Heliomicrobium gestii: one gene and its partner. The protein of the gene in region 2 interacts with the protein of the main gene of each other region in a pairwise test. Links are inferred from orthologs where the notes say so. Each region holds a gene or a part of one and is shown on either strand. Other genes may lie near its edges. The genes, in order: GTO89_RS05565 and topA.

Region 1 (6,135 bases), on a different replicon or contig from region 2:
AGGTCTTGGAGATGGTCTTCCGTCACGGCGTCATCTTCATCAAACCGGCTTCCGGTTACAGGGGTCGGGGCGTCATCAAACTGCAATACGAACCGGACAACAAGATCATCGCCCGAGGGCGGCAATTGGAAGAACGGACAGCCTGGAAAGAGGTCCTCAATCCCACCGAGAAGGAGTTGGGCGCTTTTCTCAGGGAGATCCCTCACAGCAACAAGGCCATCATTCAACAAGGCATCTTGCCCCTCCTGTACCGGGATCGGCCGGTGGAAACGCGTTTTTACTTTGTCAAAAACAGCCGTGGCCTGTGGCTGCGCTCAGGCCTCGTCGCCCGCGTCGCCCCAGACAACGTCTATCCGATGAACGCCAATGTGGAATGGGACCTCCTGGCCAGCCGCGTCCTCAAAGAAGCCATGGGCGCGGAGCGGCGCGAAGTCTACAAGGAGCGGGCCGACGCTCTCTGCAGGAAGGTGCTCGCCACGTTGGAGAAGGAAGTTGGTCCCTGCGGAGAATTGGCCATCGACATCATCCCCAACCGCGCCGATTTCCCCTATATTGTCGAAGTAAACGCGAAGCCGGACTCATTGTTGCATATGACAAAGGCCTTCCGGCGGCGGAACCTCAGCATCCTGCGGATGCTGGGATATGCCAAGCGGCTGGCGGGGTTTGGTGAAGAGTAAGGCGGGAAGGTTCCACTGTCGCATAAATAGTAAAAGATCGCTCCCCAACCTATCTAGAATGTGATAGTGCTTGGAGAGCGATCTTTTCTATCGGAAGCCTTCTTTTGCGTCACATGAATACATCAGTTCGCGCTGATAAACTCCTGCACCCAAGCGCCTTGGTAGTACCCGACGCCGATCGTGTCATAGTTGGGGCTGAGAATGTTGGCGCGGTGACCGGAACTGTTCATCCAGTCGTTCATCACCTGCTGGGCCGAGGTCTGCCCTTTGGCGATGTTCTCGCCGGCATAGCCGTAGTGGATGCCGTACTTGTCCATCATGGCAAAGGGAGAACCGAAGGTCGGCGAGGTGTGACTGAAGTAGTTCTTTTGAATCATATCGACAGCCTTGTCACGGGCCATCCGGTTCAGGGTGGCGTTGTCGGCGCGGAGCGGTTTCAAACCGGCTTTTGCCCGTTCGGCGTTCACCAGTTGGACAACCTGCTCCGCCATGGTCAAGGCGGGAGCCTGTTGGGGCGCCGGCTGGGGAGCCGGCGCTTGGCTGGTTTGGGGAACCTTCAGGATTTGACCGACATAGAGCTGGTTGGCGTCCACACCCGGGTTGGCCTGGATCAGGCTGTTCAGGGAAAGGCCCAGCTTAGCGGCGATTTTATACAGGGTGTCTCCGGCTGCGACACGATACTCACCGGCAGCGGCGGCAGGGATCTGCAGCACCTGGCCGGGGTAGATGGAACCGGAGGTCAGATTGTTGGCCTTCATCAGGTCATTCACCGTGACACCCTGGCTGTTGGCAATGGTCCAAAGGGTGTCGCCGTCCTTCACCGTGTAGGTGTTGGTGACGCCAGCCACCTGGGTGTTCAGCTTCACATAGGTGGGCGAGTTCGTGATATAACCCTTCGTGCCGTCAGCGGCTTGGACATAGATCCAGTAGTTGGCATTTTTCGTCTGGGAGATGACCTTGACGGTCGAACCGGCGGAAATGAGCTTGATGGAAGAGGAGGCGCTGCTGGCGTCGCTCTTCAGGTAGGCGCCTTTGACCATCGTCAGGGTGTCGCCAGGCTGCGCGTAGATCCGTCCCTCAATGCCGCCGGGAGGCGTCGTCGGGGTCGGGGTCGGCGTAGGAGTCGGGGCGGGAGCCGGCGCAGGGGTCGTCGTCGTGCCGCTCGGCATCACGACAGGCCGTTGCGGAGGCAGAATATAGGATGCAGGAATGACCGGCGGCTTGGCCGTATGACCGGTGATGGTCTGGCCGGGGGTCCAGGAGCCGGCGGGCAAAACCCGTTGGACAGAGAAGAAGTTGCTGCCGTACCAGTAACGGAAGTCATTGACGGTGCCGATAGCCGTGGGCCGGTTGTCCATGGTGTTGATGATCAGCGGCTGTCCGTTGACCATGCCCATGAAAAGGGCCGCGTGGCTGATATAGGTGCTGCCATTGGCGTCAGTGGCGTAGAAGGTGAAGATGTCGCCGGGAAGGAGTTTTTCCGTCCCTTTGATCGTCCAGGAACTGCCCTCTTTCGCAGCGTAGACGCCCTGGACCTTCGTGCCGACAGAGCCGTATTCCCGAGAGGTCGTCGTGATGTTGAAACCGAACTCACTGTAGACCAGCGAGGTGAAGTTCGAGCAGTCGATCACGCCGTAGTCCTTGTACCCTTTATAGAGGTGGCCATAGACTGCGTAGCCGTTGTCCATGTACCAGACAGCCCGTTCAATCAGTTGGTCAGCGAGGCTGCCTTTGATGTTCTTGTACTGTTCACGGTACTGGTTGACGCGCGGAACGTCGAGGTTCCTGTAGTTGCTCAGGTACTGGTTGTAGTTGGCAATCGCCTGTTCGGTGGTGAACTTCTGATAGAAGGCGGCCGCCGGGGAGATGGAACCGGTGAAGAAAATCACGCCGGCCAGCAGGCTGGCGGCAATGGATGCAATCTTCCTTTTCATGTTGCGTCACTCCTTTCGCCAATAAAATAAAGTCGCTATCGGGATAACGACTTGAAAAGAAAGACGAGTAGGAGTATAACGCACATCCAGAAATGACGCAACCCATTTTTACTTATTACATAGAATTACCGGGCTTTTCTACATTCTGTAACAGAAGCAGAAAAGGATTTTATAGCTAAAAGGACAGCAATCATCAGCACTATTTTCTATTTCTATTTTTACTCCCAACGAATCACTCGACACATACTTCTGTAATCATATCATTTTCATAAAAGTTATCAAACTGTGTTTCTATGCCATTTATTGCGCATTCACTGGGGCGTCCACATAGACAGCGTCCCGGCGCATCAGTTCGGCGCAGCCAGATGACCAATCAGCAGCCATTTTCTCCAGGCGCTCCTCCTGCCCCGCTTCTTCCAGGGCGATCACCGTCACGGCAGCGCCGAATTGGGTCTCCATGATGCGATAGCCTCGGAGTCGCAGTTCCTGTTCAAACTTCCCGTACAGCCCGTAGTCGATTGCCATGGCGATGGGAGTAAAGAGCCGTCGTTCAATGATCCCGGCGGCTTGCAATCCCACGCTGGCGCTTTTGCCATAGGCCCGGATGAGACCGCCGGCGCCAAGCTTGATCCCGCCAAAGTAGCGGGTCACGACGACAACGCTGTCCTTAAGCCCCATCTTTTTGATCACTTCCAAGATCGGCTTTCCCGCCGTCCCCGACGGTTCGCCGTCGTCATCAGCTTTTTGTGTCTCGTCGCGCTCGCCACACATATAGGCGGCGCAGTTGTGGGTGGCGTCCCAGTGTTTTTTCCGGATGGCTGCGATGAAGCGCTGGGCGGCTTCCGGCGTCTCCGCCCGATCGGCGTAGGCGATAAAGCGCGACTTTTCGATCTCAAAAGCGGCTTCACCGTACCCGCTCACTGTGCGATACTGCGGTAACAAGTTGTCATCCACCTCACATTCATGCATTACCTTGCTTCACCCACCTGGCAGTGATGACGGAACAACTGGCAGGAATCGAAGACCGGCGAACCGAAATCAAAGAGGATAAAAGGATCGGAAGAAAGGATCATCAGAACGTTGAACACACGGCACCGCTGGCTCGGCTTCGCCCTCATCGCCCTCGCCTCCACCCTCTGGGGGATCAACGGCACCATCGCCAAACTCCTCTTTCAACGGGCCGTCAGCCCCCTCTTCGTCGTAGAGACACGCCTCTTTGTGACCGCCGTCGTCCTTTTCACCCTGCTAAAACGGTTCCGCCCACGCTGGCTCTCTCTACCCATGGGCCGGTTGCCGGTCGTCCTGCTTCTCGGCGCCGTCCTCGGTGGCGTGCAGTTTACCTATCTCTTTACAGTCAGTCAGACGAACGTAGCGACAGCCGTATTTTTGCAGTACACCAGTCCCGTGGTGCTCGTAGCCTACCTGGCCTGGCGCGGCCGGGAGCCCATCGGTCTCGCCCACCTCGCCGGCGTGGCCCTTTGCCTGGCCGGCGGTTTCTTGATGGTGGCCAACAGCCTGCGCATCACCCCCGTCGGCCTCGCCTCCGGGATCGCCTCGGCTTTTTTCGTGGCCGCCTACACCGTCGCCGCCCAACAGGCCGGACGCTATCTCCACCCTTGGGCTTGCCTGGCCTACGGGTCGGCTATTGGTTTTCTCCTCTGGTTTTTTATCGCCCCGCCCTACACCCTTCCCTGGCCTGCGACGTCGGAAGAGTGGTGGTTCCTGCTATATGTGGCCCTTTTCGCCACCTTGATCCCCTTCGGCCTCTACTTCCTCAGCCTTAAATACCTGCCGGCAGCCACCGTGGGCATCGTCTCCACCCTGGAACCGGTGGTGGCCGCCTTGGTCGCCTGGCTTGTCTTGCAAGAGGCGCTGACACCAGGCCAGATGCTGGGCGCCCTGTCGGTCATCGCCGGGGCTTTGGTTGTGCAACTGCGTTCTTCCGGTTCTTCGCCGGAAAGCGGTCATTCGTAACAGCCATTTCTGATATGAAACAAGTCGGCGTTGTGGGCCGTCATATACGCACTCATCATATCAACATTCACGGTGGCCCTTCGCGGCCATTTTTTTATTTTAGACAGTTGTCGTCCTTTTCCTCTATTTCCTCATCTTCCTCACTGAGCAAAACCGTCCAAGGTAAGGGATATACGATGAAGGGGTTGCGTAAAACTAAGGCGACAAGGGAAAAGAAATGAGAAAAGGAGACTGGAATGATGGGTCGACTTTCATCGGTTGCCGTTTTCTTTCTCGCCTATGTCGCCTTTAGCGCCCTGAGTTGGCTTTTCCCCATGGACCGCAAGTGGATCGAATCACTGGAAAAGCCCGCCTGGTCGCCGCCAGGGATGGTGATCGGCATCGGCTGGGTGATCATCTTTGCCCTCATCTCCCTGGCCGTGGCAATCCTCTATGACAAAGTGGGCCTGCGACGCCTTGGCCTCACCTGGAAAGCGGTTTTTCTCGCCAACTGGGTCTTCAACCAACTCTTTTATATCGGCCAGTCGTTCAGCCGCAACCTCTTCTATTCCTTTTTGGATACGGCGGCCATCGCTGTGACGGCGATCCTCCTGGTCTTTGCCTCCTGGCCCTACTCCCGTCCGGCGGCGCTGCTGTTCGCGCCCTACGCCCTTTGGTCCTCCTTCGCCACAGCGCTGGCCTGGACGATCTACCGCCTGAATCGTTGAAAAAATGAGGGGTCCCGTCAAGCGGAACCCCTCCGATAGGCCTTTGTCATTTTACCGTTCAGGCGCTGAAGGTGTGGAACTGATCCTTTTTCGCACTGCAGATCGGGCAGAGATCAGGCAGCCCTTCGACGACAGTGTGTCCACAGATTGAGCAGATATGGACAGGCCCGAGCGCCAGATCAAGGCCTTGCTGCGCTGATTTGCGCGCTTCTTCGAACAACCGGGCATGGATCTTTTCCGCTTCCAAGGCATAATGGAAAGACCGTTCGGCGCCCTTTTCCTTCTGGAACCGGGCTGATTCCAGATAGACGGGGTACATCTGCTCGATCTCGTGCAGTTCGCCGTTGCGAGCGCCGATCAGGTTTTCTGCCGTCTTCCCTACCCCGAAGACGGCGCCGGCTGGAACGGTAAAATCCCCTTTTGGCTCACGGAGCTCATGGAAATGGTTGCGGGCGTGAGCCCACTCGGCATAGGCGATAGCCCGGAAGAGCCGGCCGATGTTGGGCATGTTCTCCTTGTCCGCCACATCGGCCCAAATGGTGTAACGCATATGGGCCATGCTCTCGCCACCATAGGCGGAACGCAAAAAGTCAGCGGTCATCGCATTCTCCAAGGGCATGCAGATCTCTCCTTACACACTAAGCGTATATCGTCAGTATGACCGGACACGATGTTTTTAAACAAAAAAATCCCCGACTCTTGAGTACAAGAGAGCCGGGGTTTGCTTTACCTTTGCGGCAAAGCAACTAGTAATTGTGCCCATGTCCATGTTACCACAATGTACGTTTACGTACAATCAAAACTAACGAAATGCTGTCAAAATATTGTTTAAACCGGTTAAAG
Region 2 (6,301 bases):
GTGCCGCAGCGTATGGGGGCTGACCCCTCGCTGCAAGGCCGCCCCGGCAGTGATGCGGGAGAGGATGTCCTGGGCGCCGCGCGCATGCAGCCGCCCTCCCCGGTGGTTTAAAAAGAGAGCCGGCGACACCTCTCGCTGCCGCCGCGCCAACTCGGGCCGCCCCTCCTGTAAGTAACGCCCGATCGCCTCTAGCGCCTCTTCCCCCACAGGCACGATCCGTTCTTTTCCGCCTTTGCCGAGGACGCGAACATAGCCGAGGCTTGCGTCCAGGGCGCCCAGATCGAGTCCACAGAGTTCCGCCACCCGCAAACCGGAGGCGTAAAAGAGTTCCACCATAGCTCGATTGCGCAGCGCCAGGGGGCCTTCGCTCGTTTTATCAGCCGCCGCGATCAGGCCTGACACCTCTGATTCGCTCAGTGTTTTGGGAAGGGGCCGACCGAGTTTGGGAGATTTCAGCCGTTTCATGGGATGGCTGGCGAGCTGCCCTTCGCGGATCAGATAGCGAAAAAAGCCGCGCCAGGCGGCCAGTTTGCGCGCCAGTGACGAACGTTCCATCCCGATGGCGTACAGACGGGTGAGACAGAGGCGCAATTGCTCGGCTCTAACCGCCGAGGGACTGGGCACAGGGGAAGCCGTCTGCTCCAGCAATTCGACCAGTTGCGCCAGATCACCGGCATAAGCCGCCCGGGTGTGCGGCGATGTATTGCGTTCGCCGGCCAGGTGGCGCAGGTAGCAATCGATCCAGCCATCCCACTGGCCGATCGCGCCATCGATTCCACCATTTTTGCTTTCTACGGTATCATCTACGGTGTTTTCGGCGACATCCCGCACCCTGATCCCATCGCCCATCTTCTCACCGCTTCCCTGATGGTTTTTTGCCATATCTCTCCCTCTGACGTCCCTCAGTCCACTTTAAAACCGATCGGCAAACCGGTCGATGTCGATTCGGCGCATTACTCCTTTAGTGCCGCCATATAGCTATCCAATGATTCCAAGGCCCGGCGGGCATGGGCCTGCTGTCGAGGCCGCTTGCCTTTCACTTTTTCTGTCAGCGGCGGGAAGAGGCCGTAGGTGACATTCATCGGCTGAAAATGCTTCGCTTCGGCAGTGGTGATGTAGGCCGGCAAGGCGCCGATGGCTGTCTCCGCCGGAAAAAGGAGGGGTGTCTGTCCCTGTGCGTGACGGGCGGCGTTTAACCCGGCCACCAGACCGGCGGCAGCCGATTCGACATAACCTTCCACGCCGGTGATCTGGCCGGCGAAAAATAGGCCCGGATCTTTGCGTAGTTGGTATGTGGGCAGCAGCAGTGTGGGGCTGTTGATGAAGGTGTTGCGGTGCATGACACCGTAGCGGACGAACTCCGCTTGTTCCAGACCGGGGATCATTTGGAAGACCCGCTTCTGCTCGGGCCACTTCAGGTGAGTTTGGAAACCGACCAGATTGAACATCGTCCCCTGGCGGTTTTCCTTGCGCAGTTGCACGACGGCAAAAGGCCGCTTGCCCGTGCGCGGATCGGTCAAACCGACCGGTTTGAGGGGACCGAAGAGGAGCGTTTGCTTGCCCCGTTTGGCCATCACTTCCACAGGCATACAGCCCTCGAAGTAGATCTCTTTTTCAAATTCCTTCAGCGGGTGGCCCTCAGCCGTTACCAGCGCCTCGTAAAAGCGATCATACTCGCTTTCGTCCATGGGACAGTTGAGGTAATCGGCATCGCCCTTGTCATAGCGGGATGCCCAAAAAGCCACCGACAGATCAACCGATTCCGCATCCACGATGGGCGCTGCGGCATCGTAAAAGTAAAAATAGTCCTCCCCGGTGAGCGCCTGAATCGCTTGGGAGAGCGCCGGTGAGGTCAAGGGACCGGACGCGATGATCAGCGGCCGGCTCTCTGGGATTTCACGGATCTCCTCGCGGCGCAGCGTGATCAGAGGATGACTGACCAGTTTTTCGGTGATATGGGCGGAAAAACCCTCCCGGTCGACGGCGAGGGCGCCCCCCGCCGGGACCGCATGGGCATCAGCCGCTTCCATGATCAGCGAACCGAGCCGGCGCATCTCTTCTTTTAAAAGACCGACGGCGTTCTCCAGGGCGGCCCCGCGCAGGGAGTTGGAACAGACCAGTTCGGCGAAGTCGCCTGTTTTGTGAGCCGGCGTCATCTCGGTGGGACGCATCTCGAAAAGTTGGACGGGCAGGCCCTGCTGGGCAATCTGCCAGGCGGCTTCCGAACCGGCCAGCCCGGCGCCGATGATCGTTACTGTCACTCTATCGTCACCTATTCTTCTGCAAGTTGCTCTGTCGATGGCTTGATCGTTTCTGCATCGTCAGGCGCGCCGGGCAACCAACCGGGAGAAGCCCCCTTCTCCCCGTCCGGAACCGCCTCCTCATAACCGCACCCCTCGGTGGTGCAGAGGCGGCGCGTACCCAGCTTTTTGGACTCCTTTTGCACCATCGGTTTGCCGCACTGCGGGCAGGGCACATTGGTGGGCCGTTCCCAAGAGACGTAATCGCATTCGGGATAATTGGCGCAACCAAAAAACTTCCGGCCTTTTTTTGTCCGCCTGATGACGATGTGGCCATCGCATTTGGGGCAAGGAACGCCGATCTCCTCCAGCAAGGGCTTGGTAAAACGGCACTCGGGGAAACGGGGGCAGGCCAAAAAGCGGCCAAAACGCCCCTGTTTGATCACCAAGTTGGCGCCGCAGACTTCGCAGAGCTGGTCAGTCACTTCATCGGCGATCTCGATCTCGCCGATTTTTTCTTCTGCGTCCTCCAGGGTTTCTCGAAAAGGTTCGTAAAAATCGCGCAGGATGCGCTTCCAATCGGCGGCGCCTTCCTCGATAGCGTCTAACTTGTCTTCCATATCTGCCGTAAATTCCACATCGATGATGTCAGGAAAATGCTCCTTCAGCAGATCGACGACCACCTCGCCGAGTTCGGTCAGGTAAAACTGCTTATCTTCACGAACGACATAACCGCGAGCGACAATTGTCTCAATGATCGGAGCATACGTGGAGGGACGGCCGATCCCCCGTTCCTCCAAAGCCCGGACAAGGGTCGCCTCGCTGTAGCGTGGCGGCGGCTGGGTGAAATGCTGTTTCGGATCGAGCTTCCGCAGTGCCAGTTTCTCCTCGGCAAACACCTCGGGGAGCAACCCTTCCTCATCCTTGCTGTCATCGTCACGACCTTCGATGTAGACCTTCATGAAGCCGGGAAACTTGAGCACCGACCCGGAGGCGCGAAAGCCGAAGGCCCCCGCCTTGATCTCGATCGTCGTCGTATCCATGACGGCAGAACTCATCTGGCTGGCGACAAAGCGCTCATAGATCAACTTGTACAGCTTAAACTGATCGTTTGTCACCACCGCTTTCAACGTCTCAGGCTCGCGCGCCACCGATGTGGGCCGGATCGCCTCGTGGGCGTTTTGAATCTTGCCCTTGTTTTCATAGACGCGCGGTTCTGCCGGCTGGTAGTCGGCGCCGAAACGGTTCTGAATGTGCTCACGGACCTCTTCGACGGCGCCGTCGGAAACCCGCACCGAGTCGGTGCGGATGTAGGTGACGAGACCAACGGTCCCCTCTTTTCCCAAATCCAAGCCTTCATAGAGTTGCTGAGCGATCATCATGGTCTTGCGAGCGGTAAAACCGAGTTTGCGATAGGCCTCCTGCTGCAAAGAACTGGTCGTAAAAGGCGGCGCCGGGTTGCGTCGCTTTTCTTTCCTTTTAACCTCACTGACGACAAAGTCCTGTCCGGACAGTTCCCCCAGGACTTGGTCCATCCTTTCGCCGTTGTTGATCTCCAGTTTGTTTTCGTCCTGACGAACAAGCCGCGCCTGCAGGTTCCCCTTGTCGCCTTTCAACTCAGCCGTCAAGGACCAGTACTCCTCAGGGACGAAATCATTGATCTCCTCTTCCCTGTCACCGATCAGCCGCACGGCCACCGACTGAACCCGTCCGGCGGAAAGGCCTTTGCGGATCTTGCGCCAGAGGAGCGGGCTGAGATTGTAACCGACGAGCCGGTCAAGGATGCGGCGAGCCTGCTGGGCCTCGACCCGGCTCGTGTCAATGGGACGCGGTTTTTTGACGGCATTTTGGATGGCCGATTTGGTGATCTCATTGAATTCGATGCGACAGGGCGTATGTTCATCGACGCCAAGAACTTGGGCCAGATGCCAGGCGATGGCTTCCCCTTCCCGATCAGGGTCAGGTCCCAGCAGGATCTGATCCGACTTTTTGGCGGCTGTCCGGAGTTCTTTCAACAGTTCCCCTTTGCCCCGGATGGTGATGTACTTCGGATTGAAGTCTCCCTCCACGTCAACGCCGAATTGGCTTTTGGGCAAATCGCGCACATGGCCCATGGAGGCCTTCACCTGGTAGCGGCGACCGAGAAACTTGCTGATGGTTTTCGCTTTGGCAGGCGATTCGACGATGACAAGCACTTTATTGGACAACCAGGTCACCTCTTATCTATCAAAAAACTGACTTATTTCATCTATTATAACCTAGCAGGCGACAAAACCGCCGCCCCGCTCCATTTGTACCCGTCCCTTCAGTTCCAGCAGGGTCAAGGCGGCAGCCACCTCTGATCCGGAAAGGCTCAGCCGGGCGGCCAGTTCATCGGCGCTTCTCGGTTCCCAGTCGACGATCTCCATTATTCTACGCTCCGCCTCTGACAGTCGATCCGTTGCAGGGCTGTTCTCTACCGATTGTCCCAGCAAAGGCAGGCACAACTGTCGCTGGTCCTCATCAAGGATGTCTTCTATGGTGACAATCAGCTTGGCGCCCTGCTGGATCAACCGGTTGGCGCCGACGCTTTGCGGCAGTGTGATCGGCCCCGGCACAGCGAAGACATCACGCCCCTGCTCTAAGGCCTGATCGGCGGTGATCAAGGCCCCTGACTTCTCCCCCGCCTCGACGACGATGACGCCCGTCGAAAGTCCGGAGATGATTCGATTGCGCGCCGGGAATGTGCCCGGTTCCGGTCTTGTCCCCGGCGGGTACTCGCTCACCAGGGCGCCTTGTTCCACAATCCAACCGGCCAGTTTGCCATGTTCTGGCGGATAGATGATATCGACGCCGCCGGCCAGCACGGCGATCGTCCTTCCCCCTGCCTCGAGGGCGCTTTGATGAGCGATCCCGTCAATGCCGCGAGCCATGCCGCTGACGATCGTCCGCTTCCGAAGCGTCAGTTCTCGGGCGACGGCAGCGCAAACCTTCGCGCCATAGGGGGACGGCTTACGGGTGCCGACGATAGCCAGGGCTTCTCCATCTTCCGGCAAGAGCCTCCCTCGTATGTACAACACCGGTGGCGGGTCAGGGATGTTGCGCAGCAACGCAGGGTAGTTTCCATCGGTAACCAGAAGGGCGGCGATATCGCCCTGCGCGAGACGCCGCAACAACGCCTTCGTTCGCTCCGTCCGTCTCCTCGCCTGCAGCGTCCGTTCCCAGCCCTGCCGGCTTAACCCGGCTATACCGTCCCAGCGCTCATCGGCGGCCATCCAGGCGGCGCGGGCCGTTCCAAAATGCCCCAGAAGTGCGTAAAACCGCCGCGGTCCAATGCCGGGCAATGCCGACAGGGCGATCCAGCTTTCCTGCTCCGTCAGAGCCGGGGGATGGGCCATAGGTCTCGTCCCCTCTCCATCGCCAGCGCCTTTGGTTCTTGACCGTCTGGATAATCGTACCATCGAACGATATCTACATTAACGGGTTATCCAATCCCTGTCAAGCAAAGCGCCGAAATTTGTGGTCATCATCACAACTTGTTGATTTCATGGCAGCGATGCATGACACGGGGCGAGGTCAGTGGCGCAAAGCAGGCACAGCCCTGCGTTTCTTCAGCAGATTTATCAAAAGGTTCATCGAGTTGGCAATGAAATCGCCTATTTATTCGACTGCGATGATAGAATTCCTTTTTATTCGACCAGCGCATTTTTCGAGAATACAAAGAAATAATCGCCAAAATTCGTCAACCGTGTGTTTTTTCAAGAGAAGTCAATCCAGGGTATATCGCTCGCACCATCGATCGATATTTACATATGAAAAGACCCCTCAACTACCGCGGTGGGTTTGAGGGGTCTTGATGGGTCGTTGCCGCCTATTCGTCCATTTCGTCGACGCTGTCGAGTTCCGCGTCAATTTGGTTCAAAACCACGAGAGATTCGCATAGCCGCTGGAGATCAAGCACATTCATCGTTACAAATTCACCCTTGGTTTCAGAAACGTCCATGGCCAATTTGGCGGCGGCCACAGCGACGTCTCGCAATGCCTGGCGCTGTTCCTGTTTTTTGATCAGTAATGCGTCGGTG

The links.
Region 1: the proteins of topA (region 2) and GTO89_RS05565 interact in binary tests that used the Escherichia coli proteins (3 or more experiments, as listed by UniProt). The link is inferred for Heliomicrobium gestii from one-to-one orthologs.

What each region holds. Positions count from the first base shown.
Region 1 is NZ_WXEX01000004.1:64,053-70,187, forward strand. The notes cover bases 1,733-4,533. They hold GTO89_RS05565 (YigZ family protein), read right to left. Parts: upstream 3,554-4,533; coding sequence 2,912-3,553; downstream 1,733-2,911. Other genes in these bases: GTO89_RS17145 (LysM peptidoglycan-binding domain-containing protein), read right to left, coding at 1,733-2,611; GTO89_RS05570 (EamA family transporter), read left to right, coding at 3,692-4,533. In the rest of the region: GTO89_RS05550 (putative amidoligase domain-containing protein), read left to right, coding at 1-677; more of GTO89_RS17145, read right to left, coding at 800-1,732; more of GTO89_RS05570, read left to right, coding at 4,534-4,585; GTO89_RS05575 (TspO/MBR family protein), read left to right, coding at 4,825-5,292; GTO89_RS05580 (rubrerythrin family protein), read right to left, coding at 5,351-5,911; GTO89_RS05585 (methyl-accepting chemotaxis protein), read right to left, coding at 6,130-6,135.
Region 2 is NZ_WXEX01000008.1:72,430-78,730, forward strand. What follows is about bases 1,861-4,827. They hold topA (type I DNA topoisomerase), read right to left. Parts: upstream 4,448-4,827; coding sequence 2,273-4,447; downstream 1,861-2,272. Other genes in these bases: trmFO (methylenetetrahydrofolate--tRNA-(uracil(54)-C(5))-methyltransferase (FADH(2)-oxidizing) TrmFO), read right to left, coding at 1,861-2,261; dprA (DNA-processing protein DprA), read right to left, coding at 4,499-4,827. Outside these bases: tyrosine recombinase XerC, read right to left, coding at 1-882; more of trmFO, read right to left, coding at 954-1,860; more of dprA, read right to left, coding at 4,828-5,617; GTO89_RS10605 (hypothetical protein), read right to left, coding at 6,091-6,301. UniProt on the Escherichia coli protein: Releases the supercoiling and torsional tension of DNA, which is introduced during the DNA replication and transcription, by transiently cleaving and rejoining one strand of the DNA duplex.